4 regions of the Rhizobium sp. No.120 genome follow, and region 3 is predicted to be linked to each of the others. Evidence: predicted binding sites of a transcription regulator. Region 3 holds the regulator's gene; each other region holds the start of a gene.
The links. Region 3 encodes PhoB, which activates phosphate uptake and scavenging genes when phosphate is short. Its sites were predicted from a motif close to TGTCATNNANCTGTCAT; they were not measured.

Region 1 (3,272 bases), on a different contig from region 3:
AAAAACGACCACTTGCGCTCAAGACCGTCTCTTCTTTTACGCAAGGGAAAGTGGCCGCAAACTAGGCGCGCTCGATGACGCACGTATGACAAGTTCGGGGGTAACGAACCGTATCGGACGCTTTGCAACGCGTGCGTCCATCTGAAGGTTCGATAGCTCAACCAGAAGATCGAGCGAGGCTTCGCATAGCGCATCCGTCGGCTGTGCGACTGTCGTCAGCGGTGGCGCCCAATAGGCGGTGTCGGGCACGTTGTCATAGCCGACGACGGAAATATCTGTGGGGATCTGCAGGCCGAGATCACGCAGGAAGGCGACAACCTCGATGGCAATACCGTCACTGCCGCAGATAAGAGCCGTCGGGCGTTCCGGCGATGCCAGGAGATCGGCAAGGAGCTTGCGGTCGTGCTCGCCCCTCTCAAAGGAAATGACATCGCCGGCAATCAAGCCGGCACTGCCGGCAACCGCGTCCTGAAAAATCGACATCCGGTCGCGAAGCGCGCTGCGGCTGACGCGGTAGACGAAGGAAATGCGGCGGTGGCCGAGCTCTACAAGGTGATCGAACAGCAGTCCAATGCCAAGCCGATCATCGGTCAGAACCGCAGGAAGCGGGCCCGTCAACCCTGCACCAAGTGTCACATGGGCCTTACCCATGAGATCGAGATGATCGCAGAGCGCCTGCTGGCCCGGAAGGTCGCTCACCATAATGACGCCGTCAAAAAAATCCTGCTGAAACAGGCGCAACTGGCCAGCGATTTCGCCAGCCTCGCCCTTGGCCTGCGCGACCAGCAATTCCACGCCACGCCGTTGCGCCACGATTTGAAGGCGGCTTGTCAGATGCGGCTGATAATGGCCGGAGAGGCTATTGACGATCGCCCCGAACACACCGGTCTTATGTGTTCTAAGCGACGTTGCCAGACGGTTGACAACATAGCCGAGGTTGCTCGCCGCCGCCCTGACACGATCCTGCGTCTCCAGGCTGATGCGGCTGTCGGCCTGGCCATTCAGGACACGCGAAACCGTCGTAGCCGACACGCCAGCCAGCCGAGCGACGTCCAGAATCCCGATTCTTTTGGGTATTTTCATAGAGCCTGCCGAAATTTCCGCGCCGCGCCGCTCGGGCATCGAGAGGCCCCGGAACTCTTGCCTCACTTGCTTTCGGACGCAAGATCACAATCCAGTCCTGAGGAAAATTTTCATAGGCGGCTATGGACACATAACTCCTTAGCGATTTCGGAAAGTTGTAAAGCCCAAATCGCGCCGCGCCCGTCCTGCGTGTGCAAGGCAATTCATGAGATCGTCATGGCCATGACGCAAAGTGCAATAAAGCTACTTAGCTGGCAGCTCAAAGTCGCACTCGTTATTGGCGAATAAGCAGGCAAGCATTTTTCCAGCTCCACTAAGGGTCCTTTCATGACACGCGAACGTCGCAAACCCAAGAATACCAAGCGCACCTACGGAGTCCTGGTCGGAAAGGTCGCCGATGGCACGATAAAACCGTCTGGATCTTCGCCGCATTATGAGATCTGGGTCAAAGCAGGCGACGAGGATTTCCGGATCGCCGTCAATGTCCAATCCGTCGATGGCAGCGAGGTGATGGTTCATTACGATCCGGATTTCAAGGACAATAGCGGCCACGATATTGCCGGCCTTGCCCAAAGCCCAGCAGGCTTCAAGGCCCTGCAGACCGGACCGGAGGGCGAAGGTCTCGACTATATTCGCGACACGCTTTTCCCGATCGATGACATGACCGCGATTCCGGCAGAAGGCGCACAGTTATCGCTCGCCAACATGCTCGACGGACAGATCGAGCGCGCGAAAGCGGACGCGAGCGCTGTCATTATCGCCTTTGGAGAGTATTTTCAGGATCCGGGAAGCGACGAAACTTTTCATTTCAGTCCGGAACGGGGCGTGCACGATATCCACTTCATGCAAGGCAACTCCGGCAGTTTCTCCGACGACAATCGCGTCCATGGCGATGGCGGGCTGTTCATCCGTTTTATCGGCGGCGAGACCATAGCCTTATTCGTGCGCTTCAGCGTCCAGGCGCTAAAGACCGACGACCAGACAGGAGCGCCGCTTAGCTGACACGCTCGACCAAGGCTTAGCAGAGTCAGCGTATCGGCGCAAATCCGATACGCCGCCGCAATGAGAGGAACGGAAGCAATAATCCAGGGAGAGGGCAAATGAACATTAGTCTGATCGTGCATCCCGGTGTCGATAGTGCTCTTATCGCGTGGCGCAGCGATTTCATCGCCCAGTGCCGTGGCTTTGCTTTGCGGCGGAAGATCAAGCGGGCGGCCGGAAGCCCGCAAAGCCCGAATACGGTTTCCGATGTCGATGCCGAAGGTTTTCATGAGGAGATCGTCGCAAGCTGGGTCGGCTTCGCCGACGGACCGCCCGTGGAGGAAGGCACGCGCAAGCCGACGACGGAATGGCCGATCCAGAAATATCTCTGGTCCGATTTCGCCGTCAATCCGGGCGATATCGTCGCTTACCGGGTGTCCGCCATGGTCGGGACCGAGACGGCACTGCAGGAATCGGCCGATCATGTATCGGACTGGAGCGATGCCATGCAAATCGGAGCTGAAACCAGCGGCCATGTCAGCTGCTATTTCAACCGGGGCATCGTCGCCAGCCAATGGCTTGCCCGCCTATTGCCGGAAGAGGCACCTACCACCAAACTCAAGAAGGCAATTGCCAATCCGGAAGACCCGATCCGCCAATTCCTTGCGGGGCCGATTCGCGACAAGCTGGTATCGCTCTTCAAGGATGCTCGCTCGAATGGCGGACATATCTATGCCGCCCTGTTCGAGTTGGACGATCCTGAGCTCATTCCCCTGTTGCAGAGCTTCAAGAAACGCGCCCATATCGTGCTTGGCAATGGTAGCGTCAAGAAAAAGGGCGATGATGAAAACGAAGACGCCCGATCCGAGCTATCCTCCTGCGATGTCAGGGATCGCATGAGCGCGCCGCGGGCGCTGGCGCACAACAAATTCCTGGTCATATGCGACGCAGGCAAATCGCCACAGGCCGTTTGGACCGGCAGCACGAACTGGACGATGACCGGCCTTTGCACGCAGGCCAACAATGCGCTTCTGATCGACAACCCGGCCGTCGCGCAATTCTACCTTGATCAGTGGAAGACGCTTGCTGCCGACGGCAACGATTCTCCGCCCGCCCTCTATCAAAGCAATGCCGAGCCCAGAACAACGTCCAAGGCCAAGAATACGACGGTCTGGTTCACGCCCATGCACGAAGGGCTTGATCTCGAA
Region 2 (3,272 bases), on a different contig from region 3:
CGGCATAGCCGGCATCCTTGAAGAGCGCGATATAGTCCTTGTCATCCTTGCGCTTGGAACCGGGCACGCTTTTCGCCAGGAAATAGGCCGAGCCGCCGCCGAGCAGGACATCCGGCTTGACGTCGTACATCATGCCGACGATATCGGCCTTGTCGCCGCGCTTGCGGGTGTGGGAGACGAGCGCTGCCGGCGTCGCGTCCTCGACCTCGGCCGTGGTGACGATGCCGAGCGATTTCTTACCGGTGCGGCGCAGGGCCTCGCCGATGGTCTCGACCTTCGGGTCGTCGAGGCTCGCTGGCGTGCGGTCGGCATAGACGCCGAGGGCGTTGACCGCCGACTTATGGCCGGTCATGTAGGCCGACATGGTGTTGGCGCTGTCGGTGGCGATGGCCGAGGTTGACGACGTGCCGATGAAGGCGACCGGCGGGATGTCGTCCATGGCGAGGCGGCCATTGGCCTTGCCTTCGGTCATGCCCTTGGACATGAGGCGGGCGCCGGTACGATGGGCAACGGAGAGACCATCGCCGAGCAGGAAGATGATATTCTTGGCTTTCGGCGTGGCCGATGTGCCATAGACATCCCAGTTGACGGACTTCTTCTCATCGCCGGCCGAAACCTCAACCTTGTACTGGCCGGGCTTTGCGAGCTTGACGCCCCGCAGAATCAGGGCAGATCCGAGAACCTTGTCCTCAGCGCCTTTTTCCTCGGCGACGAAATCGGCCGCCTTGCCGAAAACGGCATCGTAGCTTTCGCCGTTGACCGTGACCTTCACATCTTCCGGTTTGACGACCTTGCTGAATTCCACCTTGAAATCGAACGGAGAGCCGGCGAGTACCGTTGCCCGGTCCAACGGATAGACTGTCGCTGCATGGGCTGCGCCGGACATTACGGTCGCAGACATCATGGCGAGAAGAAGTTTACGCATTTATACCCCCTGCGTTGGTTGCTTCCCGCTCCCCACTTATAAAAACCAGATGACAATCATGTAAAAGAGGGTCAACTTTCTCAACCGCTAATTCCAAAACAGAAACCGATAAGCAATGCAGATTGTATGTGCCGTATCTAAAAAGCCAAACTCGCATGCAAACGTTCCTGTCAATTCATCGTCATCCGCAACCTTTCACCATGCAAGCTTCGCAGATAGTAGCGCGTAGAAACTTGTCATCCTAATCGAACAAGCAAATATTACGCATGTATCGTGAGAGTTTTAAGGATTTTGCGCAATGGAAGAACAGCTCGATAGATTGGATCTGCGTCTGCTGGAGGAGCTTCAGAAAGACGGCAGGTTGACGAACAACGAGCTGGGTGAACGCATCGCGCTCTCCCCTTCTCAATGCTCGCGCCGTCGCACCCGGCTGGAGGCGGAAGGCTATATTCGCAGCTATCAGGCCAATCTCGACCGGCAGAAGCTTGGGCTGGACATGCTCGTGGTCATTTCGGTGACGCTCGCCACTCATAATCGCGATAATGCCCGCCGGTTTTCGCAACTCATCAACGGGCTGCCGGAGGTGCTGGAAGCCTATGCGCTAACGGGCGAAATGGACTATCATCTGAAGGTCGCCACCCGCGGGCTCACCGATCTCTCCCGTTTCGTCAACGACGTGCTGCTGCCGCATGAATCTGTCCAGCATGTGAAAACGTCCATCGTACTCGATACCCTCAAGACCTTCGAGGGATTTCCGGTTCCCTTGCCGCACGGCTGACATCGCAACGGCTCTCGACAATTGCCGCGGCGCGCCTTGTGGCTATTGAGCGTCAAGGGCAAGTTTTGAGGGCTTGCTTTCGGCGCATGCAGCCTTTCCAATCACACCAAGACAATCTCCCTGGCGAGGATCGGCTTGCATGACGACGGACGTACAGACGCGGCATTTCGAAGAATTTGCCGAAGTCCTGCTCAGATGTAATCATCTTTATCATCCCAGCAACGATTCCATTGCCTTGCGTAACGCCGTCGAAAGCAGGCGCCAGATCGAGATATTCGACTATAGTCGCGCCGCCGATGCCTTCATGCGCGCATTCGGGATGCGAAACTCCCTGAAATGCCTGCAGGCGCTTACCAGCCTTGGAACAACTGTTCACAAGTATAAAAGGGTATGCGACCTCGGCTGTGGCTCCGGCGCCTTCAGCCTTGCCTTTGCCTATCTCGCCGGCAATCCCGAGCTTCAGCTTCACGGGCTGGACATATCCGAACATCAGCTTTCTCTCGCCAGGGAGCTGATATCGGCTGCCGGGCTCCCTGGACGTTTCCAGTTCGAGCAACGAAACCTGCCGGCACCGATCGGCTATCTTCCCGACCTGACGATCTCCTCCTACTGGTTTTGCGAAAACGAACACGTTATCGCCGATACGGATCTTTTCCACTTGGTGGCCGGCCGGGAACTGCTTGTTGTCGATTATGAAAAGATAATCGACCGCATCGCGACCTGTCTTCCAAAAGGATTCCACATACTCGGGCGGCACAGCAGCTTCGTCGAAATCCCCCTCGCTCTGGCAGATTTCGTCGCACAGGAGCGGGCAAGCGTTTACGGCATCCATATCGGTCGGGCCATGGATTAGACCAGCAAATGACGTTGCCGCTCGCCCGCAAATGCGCGCGAGCCCCTTGAAAGGCAAACAATCGCTTCCCAGCTATCAGCCAACCCGCTGGTCCGGGCCCCTCTGGTGAGAGCCGTCGGCGCTCTTGCGATGTCGGACCGTTTCCGACACTGCGCCGACAGAGGTTTTCTCTCATGGAAACGTCTTTGCTTTTCGTCGAATGGCTGGGAAAGCCGCTGTGGATGTGGATGAGCTTCCTAGCGCTCGTCATCGCCATCCTCTCCTTCGATCTTGGCGTCCTGCATAAGGAAAACAAGGAGATCGGCGTCGGCGAGAGCATCAAGCTCTCCGTCCTTTACATCACGCTCGGCCTCGCCTTCGGCGGCTGGGTATGGTGGTATCTCGGTGCCGATTCCGGCTTGGCCTATATGACGGGCTTCGTCGTCGAAAAGACGCTGGCTCTCGACAACGTCTTCGTCATTGCGCTTATCTTCGCCTTCTTCGCCGTGCCCCGCCTCTATCAGCACCGCGTGCTCTTCTGGGGCATTCTCGGCGTCATCGTGCTGCGCGCCATCATGATCGGCGTCGGCGCGACTTTGGTAGCCGAATTCTCATGGCTTCTCTATGTTTTCGCGGCCTTCCTTATCATCACCGGCATCAAGATGCTGGTCGTGAAAGATGCCGAGCCCGACGTCTCGAAGAACCCGCTCGTGCGCTTCATGCGCAACCGCTTCAAC
Region 3 (3,272 bases):
GCACGCACGGCATCGAGATCGCCGAACGGTACCTGATCGAAGCCCGGCGCTTTCGGGCCGAAACCTTCGATATACTTTTCCTGACCGCCGGCGGCGATCGTCGCGATTGTGCGGCCGTGGAAGGCGCCCTCGAAGGTGATGATGTGGAACTTCTCGGGATGTCCCTTGGCGAATTGATAGCGCCGCGCCGTCTTGATGGCGCATTCCAGCGCCTCGGCGCCCGAATTGGTGAAGAACACCTTGTCGGCAAAGGTCACTTCCGTCAGCCGCTTCGACAGCTTCTCCTGGCCGGGCACCTCATAAAGGTTGGACAGGTGCCAGACCTTGTCGGCCTGTGCCTTCAGCTCGGCGACAAGATGAGGATGGGCATGACCGAGCGAGTTGACCGCCACGCCGGCGGCGAAATCAAGGTAGCGCTCGCCATTTTCAGTGACCAGCCAGACGCCTTCGCCTCGCTCGAACCGCAGAGGAGCGCGCAGATAGGTGTCATAAAGCGGCGTGGTCTCGGCCATGGCCATATCTCCTGGATCACAACTTTAAGGACCGATCGCTTCCCTTTGATGAAACGGGTCCGAAAAAATCAAAAATGCCGCCTCGCGGCGGCCTGGGCACTATTGATGTTTTGCACCGCGATGTCAACAAAACTGGCGTTTTAGCAGTTGCGAGAAAGCGCTTGCCGGCAAAAGAGATGGGTTGGGCGGCGCCTATGGCAGAAATGCCACGCCCGGACAGCAAGTTGGGGAAAACCTCGAAATCGATTCCTCAAGATTCCCGCGACTCTTGTCACGGAGTCAGCCTCACACTAGGTTAAAAACCAATTGCTAGACTGCATGCGGCGGAACTAGTCACCACAATTTTAGAGCGTTTCGCGCCTCGATCCCATGCGAGGCAATGGTGAGGGATTCTGCCATCGGAAACGCGACAGCGGAGACAGGGCATGAATTGGACAGACGAACGCGTCGAGAAGCTGAAAAAGCTATGGTCCGAAGGTTTGAGCGCCAGCCAGATCGCTGCGCAGCTCGGTGGCGTAAGCCGTAATGCCGTTATCGGCAAGGTACATCGCCTGAACCTCCCCGGCCGAGCGAAGGCGGGCGGCACCACAACTGTGGCGCGCACGCCAAAGCGCGGCGCAGCAGCACCCCGCACCGCAACCTACGGATCGCGCGTCGCTACCCGCACGGTGGTCGCCCGCCAGCAGGGCGCAACGATGCTGAAGGAAGAGATCGAGATCGATTCCGTCAATGAAATCCAGTATCGCCCGGCATCGAATGTCGTCGTTCCGATCTCCCGTCGCCTCGGCCTGACGGAACTGACGGAACGCACCTGCAAGTGGCCGGTCGGCGACCCGCTGAAGGACGACTTCCACTTCTGCGGCAACGACAGCCCGGATTCTTCGCCCTACTGCACCTATCATCAGCGCATGGCCTACCAGCCGGTGCATGAGCGCCGGCGCAACAACGGCTGAAAGTGGCAGCAAGACAAAGAAAAACGGGCCCCTCGAGGCCCGTTTTTCTGTTTCCGCCGCTCCTGCATAATTCCTTAAATCGGAATCGATTTAAGGGAAAATTTTGCAGCATTTTAAGATGTTACAGCGACCTTAACGCGTCTTGAAAGACGCGTGGCGCTGTAATGGTGATACCCGAGCGGCAACCCGCTCAAGCTTCCATGGAATAGCCCGCCCCGCGAACAGTGCGGATGACATCCTGCATGTTGGAGAAATTGAGCGCCTTGCGCAGGCGACCGACATGGACGTCGACAGTGCGTTCGTCGACATAGATATCATGACCCCAAACGCCGTCGAGCAGCTGCGAACGCGAGAAGACACGGCCCGGCGAGGACATCAGAAACTCCAGCAGGCGGAATTCCGTCGGCCCCAGGCGCACTTCGCGGCTCTTGCGGTGGACGCGATGGGTTTCGCGGTCTAACTCGATATCGCCGCAACGCAGCACCGTGGAGAGAACCTCCGGGCGGGCACGCCGCAGCATCGCCTTGACGCGAGCCATCAGCTCCGGCGTCGAGAACGGCTTGACGACGTAATCGTCCGCGCCGGTCGAAAGTCCGCGCACACGCTCGCTTTCCTCGCCGCGGGCCGTCAGCATGATGATCGGCAGGCGCTCCGTCTCCGGCCGCATGCGCAGCCGGCGGCAGAGCTCGATACCGGACACGCCAGGGAGCATCCAGTCGAGGATCAGGAGATCGGGGATGCGCTCCTGGAGACGCAGCTCGGCCTCATCGCCTCTGAGGATCGTGTCGACCTCGAAGCCTTCGGCCTCGAGATTGTAGCGCAGCAGAACGCTAAGCGCTTCCTCGTCTTCTACAACAGCAACTCTCGGAACCATGCGCCTATGGTCTCCTTTCTTCGCTTCCAGATTATTCCGTCACTGCGCCGACGGTATTGGCGGTATCGTCCTTCGGGCGCTCGCCTTCCGGCTGCGCGCCTGTCGCCATGTAATAGATCGTCTCGGCGATGTTGGTGGCATGATCGCCGATGCGCTCAATGTTCTTGGCACAGAAGAGAAGATGCGTGCAGGTGGTGATGTTGCGCGGATCTTCCATCATGTAGGTCAGCATCTCGCGGAAGAGCGAGGTGTACATGGCGTCGATCTCTTCGTCGCGCTCGCGGATCGACACGGCCTTGTCAGGCGAGCGGGTCGCGTAGACATCGAGAACTTCCTTGAGCTGGCTCAGCGCCAGTTCGGAGAGATGCTCGATGCCGCGGGCGAGACGGCGGGGAACACCAGTTCCCTGCACGGCGATGACGCGCTTTGCGGTGTTCTTTCCGAGATCGCCAACGCGCTCCAGATCGGAGGCGATGCGGATCGAGCCCATGATTTCGCGCAGGTCCGCTGCCATCGGCTGGCGGCGTGCAATGGTAACGATCGCCTTGTCGCCGACTTCACGCTCGGCATGGTCGAGAACGACATCGTCGGAGATGACCTTCTGCGCGAGAGCAGCATCGCTGTTGACGAGAGCGCGTACGCTGTCGCTAACCATCTGCTCGGCCAGGCCGCCCATTTCGGCAATGCGGCGGGTCAGGAACTTCAGGTCTTCGTCGTAGGCAGAGAGAATGTGAGTGGAGACCATTTTTCTATCCTCAAGGTGAACTATGTGAAAGGAGCCGCGCGCCTGCCATCATCAACCAAAACGGCCCATGATGTAATCCTGAGTGCGGAAATCGTCGGGATTGGTGAACATCTTATCGGTGTCGTTCTCCTCGACCAGGTGGCCGAGATGGAACATTGCGGTACGCTGCGAGACGCGTGCTGCCTGCT
Region 4 (3,272 bases), on a different contig from region 3:
TCGATGGCGACTGCGCGATTGTCACGCATGCGGGTGCAACCATTCTCGATTTCAACGGTAATGAGGTGACGAGGCCAAGGCAGATTTCCCAAGCGACCGCCTATGTGGTCGATAAAGGCAACCATCGCCACTTCATGGAGAAGGAAATCTACGAGCAGCCGGAAGTCATTTCCCACGCGCTCAGCCACTATGTCGATTTCGCCAGCCATCGGGTACGCCCGGATATTTCGGCCATCGATTTCAGCAGTGTTTCCGGGCTCGCAATATCAGCCTGCGGCACCGCCTATCTCGCCGGCCTTGTGGGTAAATATTGGTTCGAACGCTATGCGCGGCTGCCGGTCGAAATCGATGTTGCTTCCGAATTCCGCTATCGCGAAATGCCTCTATCACCGTCGCAGGCGGCCTTGTTCATTTCGCAGTCCGGCGAGACTGCCGATACGCTCGCGTCGCTTCGCTATTGCCGGGACAACGGCCTCAAGATCGGCGCTGTCGTCAACGTGAAGGAATCGACCATCGCGCGCGAATCCGATGCGGTGTTTCCGATCATGGCCGGTCCGGAAATCGGTGTCGCCTCGACGAAGGCTTTCACCTGCCAGCTTGCCGTCCTTGCTTCGCTGGCGATCGGAGCCGGTGTCGCTCGCGGCATCATCAGTGCCGAAGACGAGAAGGAGCTGGTGCACCATCTCGTTGAGATGCCACGCATCATGGCTCAGGTGTTGAACATCATCCAGCCGCAGATGGAAAGCCTGTCACGCGAAATCTCGAAGTTCAAGGATGTGCTCTATCTTGGCCGCGGTACCAGCTTCCCGCTCGCCATGGAGGGCGCGCTGAAACTGAAGGAGATTTCCTACATCCATGCCGAAGGCTATGCCGCCGGCGAGCTCAAGCATGGTCCGATCGCGCTCATCGACGAGAACATGCCCGTCATTGTCATTGCCCCGCATGACCGTTTCTTCGACAAGACCGTTTCCAACATGCAGGAAGTCGCGGCACGCGGCGGGCGAATCATTTTCATAACGGATGCGAAGGGCGCTGCCGCATCGACATTGCCGACCATGGCGACCATTACTCTCCCGGTCGTCGACGAGATCATCGCACCGATCATCTTTTCGCTGCCCATTCAATTGCTTGCCTATCATACCGCAGTCTTTATGGGCACGGATGTCGATCAGCCGCGCAATCTCGCCAAATCGGTCACCGTGGAATAGGATTCCTTCTGTCGCACATTTACCGTCACGTCGTCGTGAGCCGACCGCTTACTCGGCTCGCAGACGTGTCTGACGGGTTGTATGCCGCGCCGATTTCTGGCACGATTCGTCCACGGAGATGGTGGGGAGGATTTGCCGGGGAGCGGTAGCGACGGGACGGAGTTTTCGAGCGGCGAATGACTGAAAAACTCATCAAAATGTCCGTGACGACGCGGATCAGAAACAATTTCCTGGCCGGCCTGATTCTCTGCGCCCCGATCGCCATTACGCTATGGCTGACTTGGTCAGTCGTCCATTGGGCCGACAGCTGGGTTCGCCCCTATATTCCTGCACGCTACGATCCCGAAAGCTATCTGAACTTCGCCGTACCCGGTACCGGCCTGGTCATCGCGATGATCTTCATCACGATCGTAGGCTTTCTGGCCAAGAACTTGATTGGTCAGAGCATCGTCCGCTTCGGCGAGTCGATCGTCAATCGAGTGCCGCTGGTACGGACCATCTATAAGAGCGTCAAGCAAATCTTCGAAACCGTGCTGAAGGAGCAGGGCACATCCTTCAAGAAGGTGGGGTTGATCGAGTATCCAAGCCCAGGCTTATGGTCCATGGTCTTCATATCGACCGATGCCAAAGGCGAGATCGCCTCGAAATTCAATGCGATGGGTCAGGACATGGTTGCGGTTTTTCTGCCGCCGACACCTGTACCTACCGCGGGTTTTCTAGTCTTCGTTCCTCGCGAAAAAATCACGTTGCTAGACATGAGCCCCGAGGACGGCGCCAAGCTTCTGATATCGGGCGGTCTCGTTGTGCCTGAATACAAGGAACTGGTCGCAGCCAAGAAACTGCAGCAGCCGGTTCCCATGAATTCTTTGAGCTAAATTGCTCATCTTCCAATTGTTGAATCAATAGCTTCGCGTTTCACGCGAATTGTCATGCCTCTATCATATTGACGCCTTAGATCGTCAGTCGGGGCAGACAATTGCATGTATCTCAGCATCGAATGTTCGGAGCACCGGCGCCGGGCTGCGGTTCTTAGCGCGGCCCGAAAACGGGCCGGAGATGAATGCCATTATCTCCACAAAGGTTTTCATCAGGAGGATAACATCTTGAAATATATGCGTTCGAAGAAATTCCTGCTCTTATCGGCTGCACTGGCCACATTCGTTTTCGCCGCGCCGGTCGCGGCACTCGCTGATACATCCGTCACCATTCAGGGTGTGACGCTCGTCAATAAGGGCCGCGTCGCTGTCGGCCGAATTCCTGCCAATCAGCGTGACAAGTTCGGCGAAACCTTTGGTTCAGGCTCGGGCATGTCGATCGACATCAAGAGTTGGACCCGCAACACCGACGGCACCTATAAGGGCTCGCTGTGGCTGCTGCCGGACCGGGGCTATAATGTCGCCGGCACCACCGATTATCGCGGGCGTCTCAACACCATCGATATCAAGCTGTCGCCGGTTGCTCCCGGTGCAACGCCGCCGGCCGGCCAGGAGCAGGCGGGCATTGAAGCCAAGCTGGCGGATACGCTGCTTTTGAAAGACAACAAGGGCAACGAAACCACCGGCCTCGACCCCGCTAACGGCGTCCGCCAGGCAGAAGGCGGCATGCCGCTTTTGCCGCAAGCGCCGAACGGCAAGATCTCGCTCGACAACGAAGCTATTGCCCGGCTGCCCGATGGTTCGATGTTCATCAGCGATGAATACGGTCCCTATATCTACCGCTTCTCGGCGGATGGGCGCATGATCTCGGCCACGGCGCCGCCGGCCGCGTTTCTGCCGATGCGCCACGGCGCCGTGAATTTTTCCTCGAACAACCCCGGTCCAGGCGAAGCCGCGCCCGATCCGAAGGATCCGACCAGCGGGCGCCAAAATAATCAGGGCTTCGAGGGGATGTCCCTGACCCCGGACGGCAAGTTCCTGATCGTCGTGCTTCAGTCCGCGACCCGCCAGGATGGCGGCGATTCCAGCTCGACGCGGCAGAACACCCGCGCGCTGGTTTACGATGCCACCGATCTCGACCATCTGAAACTGGTGCACGAATATGTCGTGCCTCTGCCGGTTTTCACCA

Region 1: the regulator PhoB is predicted to act here: its motif matches at 1,285-1,301, upstream of ACYJRZ_RS23730 (DUF2278 family protein).
Region 2: the regulator PhoB is predicted to act here: its motif matches at 964-980, upstream of ACYJRZ_RS14330 (alkaline phosphatase).
Region 4: the regulator PhoB is predicted to act here: its motif matches at 2,134-2,150, upstream of ACYJRZ_RS10725 (esterase-like activity of phytase family protein).

Annotation. Positions count from the first base shown of each region.
Region 1 covers NZ_BAAJNQ010000010.1:82,069-85,340, reverse strand. Annotated here, with positions in the region: gene ACYJRZ_RS23735 (LacI family DNA-binding transcriptional regulator) at 37-1,083, opposite strand; gene ACYJRZ_RS23730 (DUF2278 family protein) at 1,411-2,085, shown strand; gene ACYJRZ_RS23725 (phospholipase D-like domain-containing protein) at 2,184-3,272, shown strand, end outside.
Region 2 covers NZ_BAAJNQ010000004.1:75,516-78,787, reverse strand. Annotated here, with positions in the region: gene ACYJRZ_RS14330 (alkaline phosphatase) at 1-925, opposite strand, end outside; gene ACYJRZ_RS14325 (Lrp/AsnC family transcriptional regulator) at 1,224-1,703, shown strand; gene ACYJRZ_RS14320 (SAM-dependent methyltransferase) at 1,843-2,556, shown strand; gene ACYJRZ_RS14315 (TerC family protein) at 2,730-3,272, shown strand, end outside.
Region 3 covers NZ_BAAJNQ010000002.1:409,877-413,148, reverse strand. Annotated here, with positions in the region: gene ACYJRZ_RS07745 (acetylornithine transaminase) at 1-512, opposite strand, end outside; gene ACYJRZ_RS07740 (GcrA family cell cycle regulator) at 938-1,465, shown strand; gene phoB (phosphate regulon transcriptional regulator PhoB) at 1,656-2,339, opposite strand; gene phoU (phosphate signaling complex protein PhoU) at 2,371-3,084, opposite strand; gene pstB (phosphate ABC transporter ATP-binding protein PstB) at 3,136-3,272, opposite strand, start outside.
Region 4 covers NZ_BAAJNQ010000003.1:42,272-45,543, reverse strand. Annotated here, with positions in the region: gene glmS (glutamine--fructose-6-phosphate transaminase (isomerizing)) at 1-1,208, shown strand, start outside; gene ACYJRZ_RS10730 (DUF502 domain-containing protein) at 1,385-2,083, shown strand; gene ACYJRZ_RS10725 (esterase-like activity of phytase family protein) at 2,321-3,272, shown strand, end outside.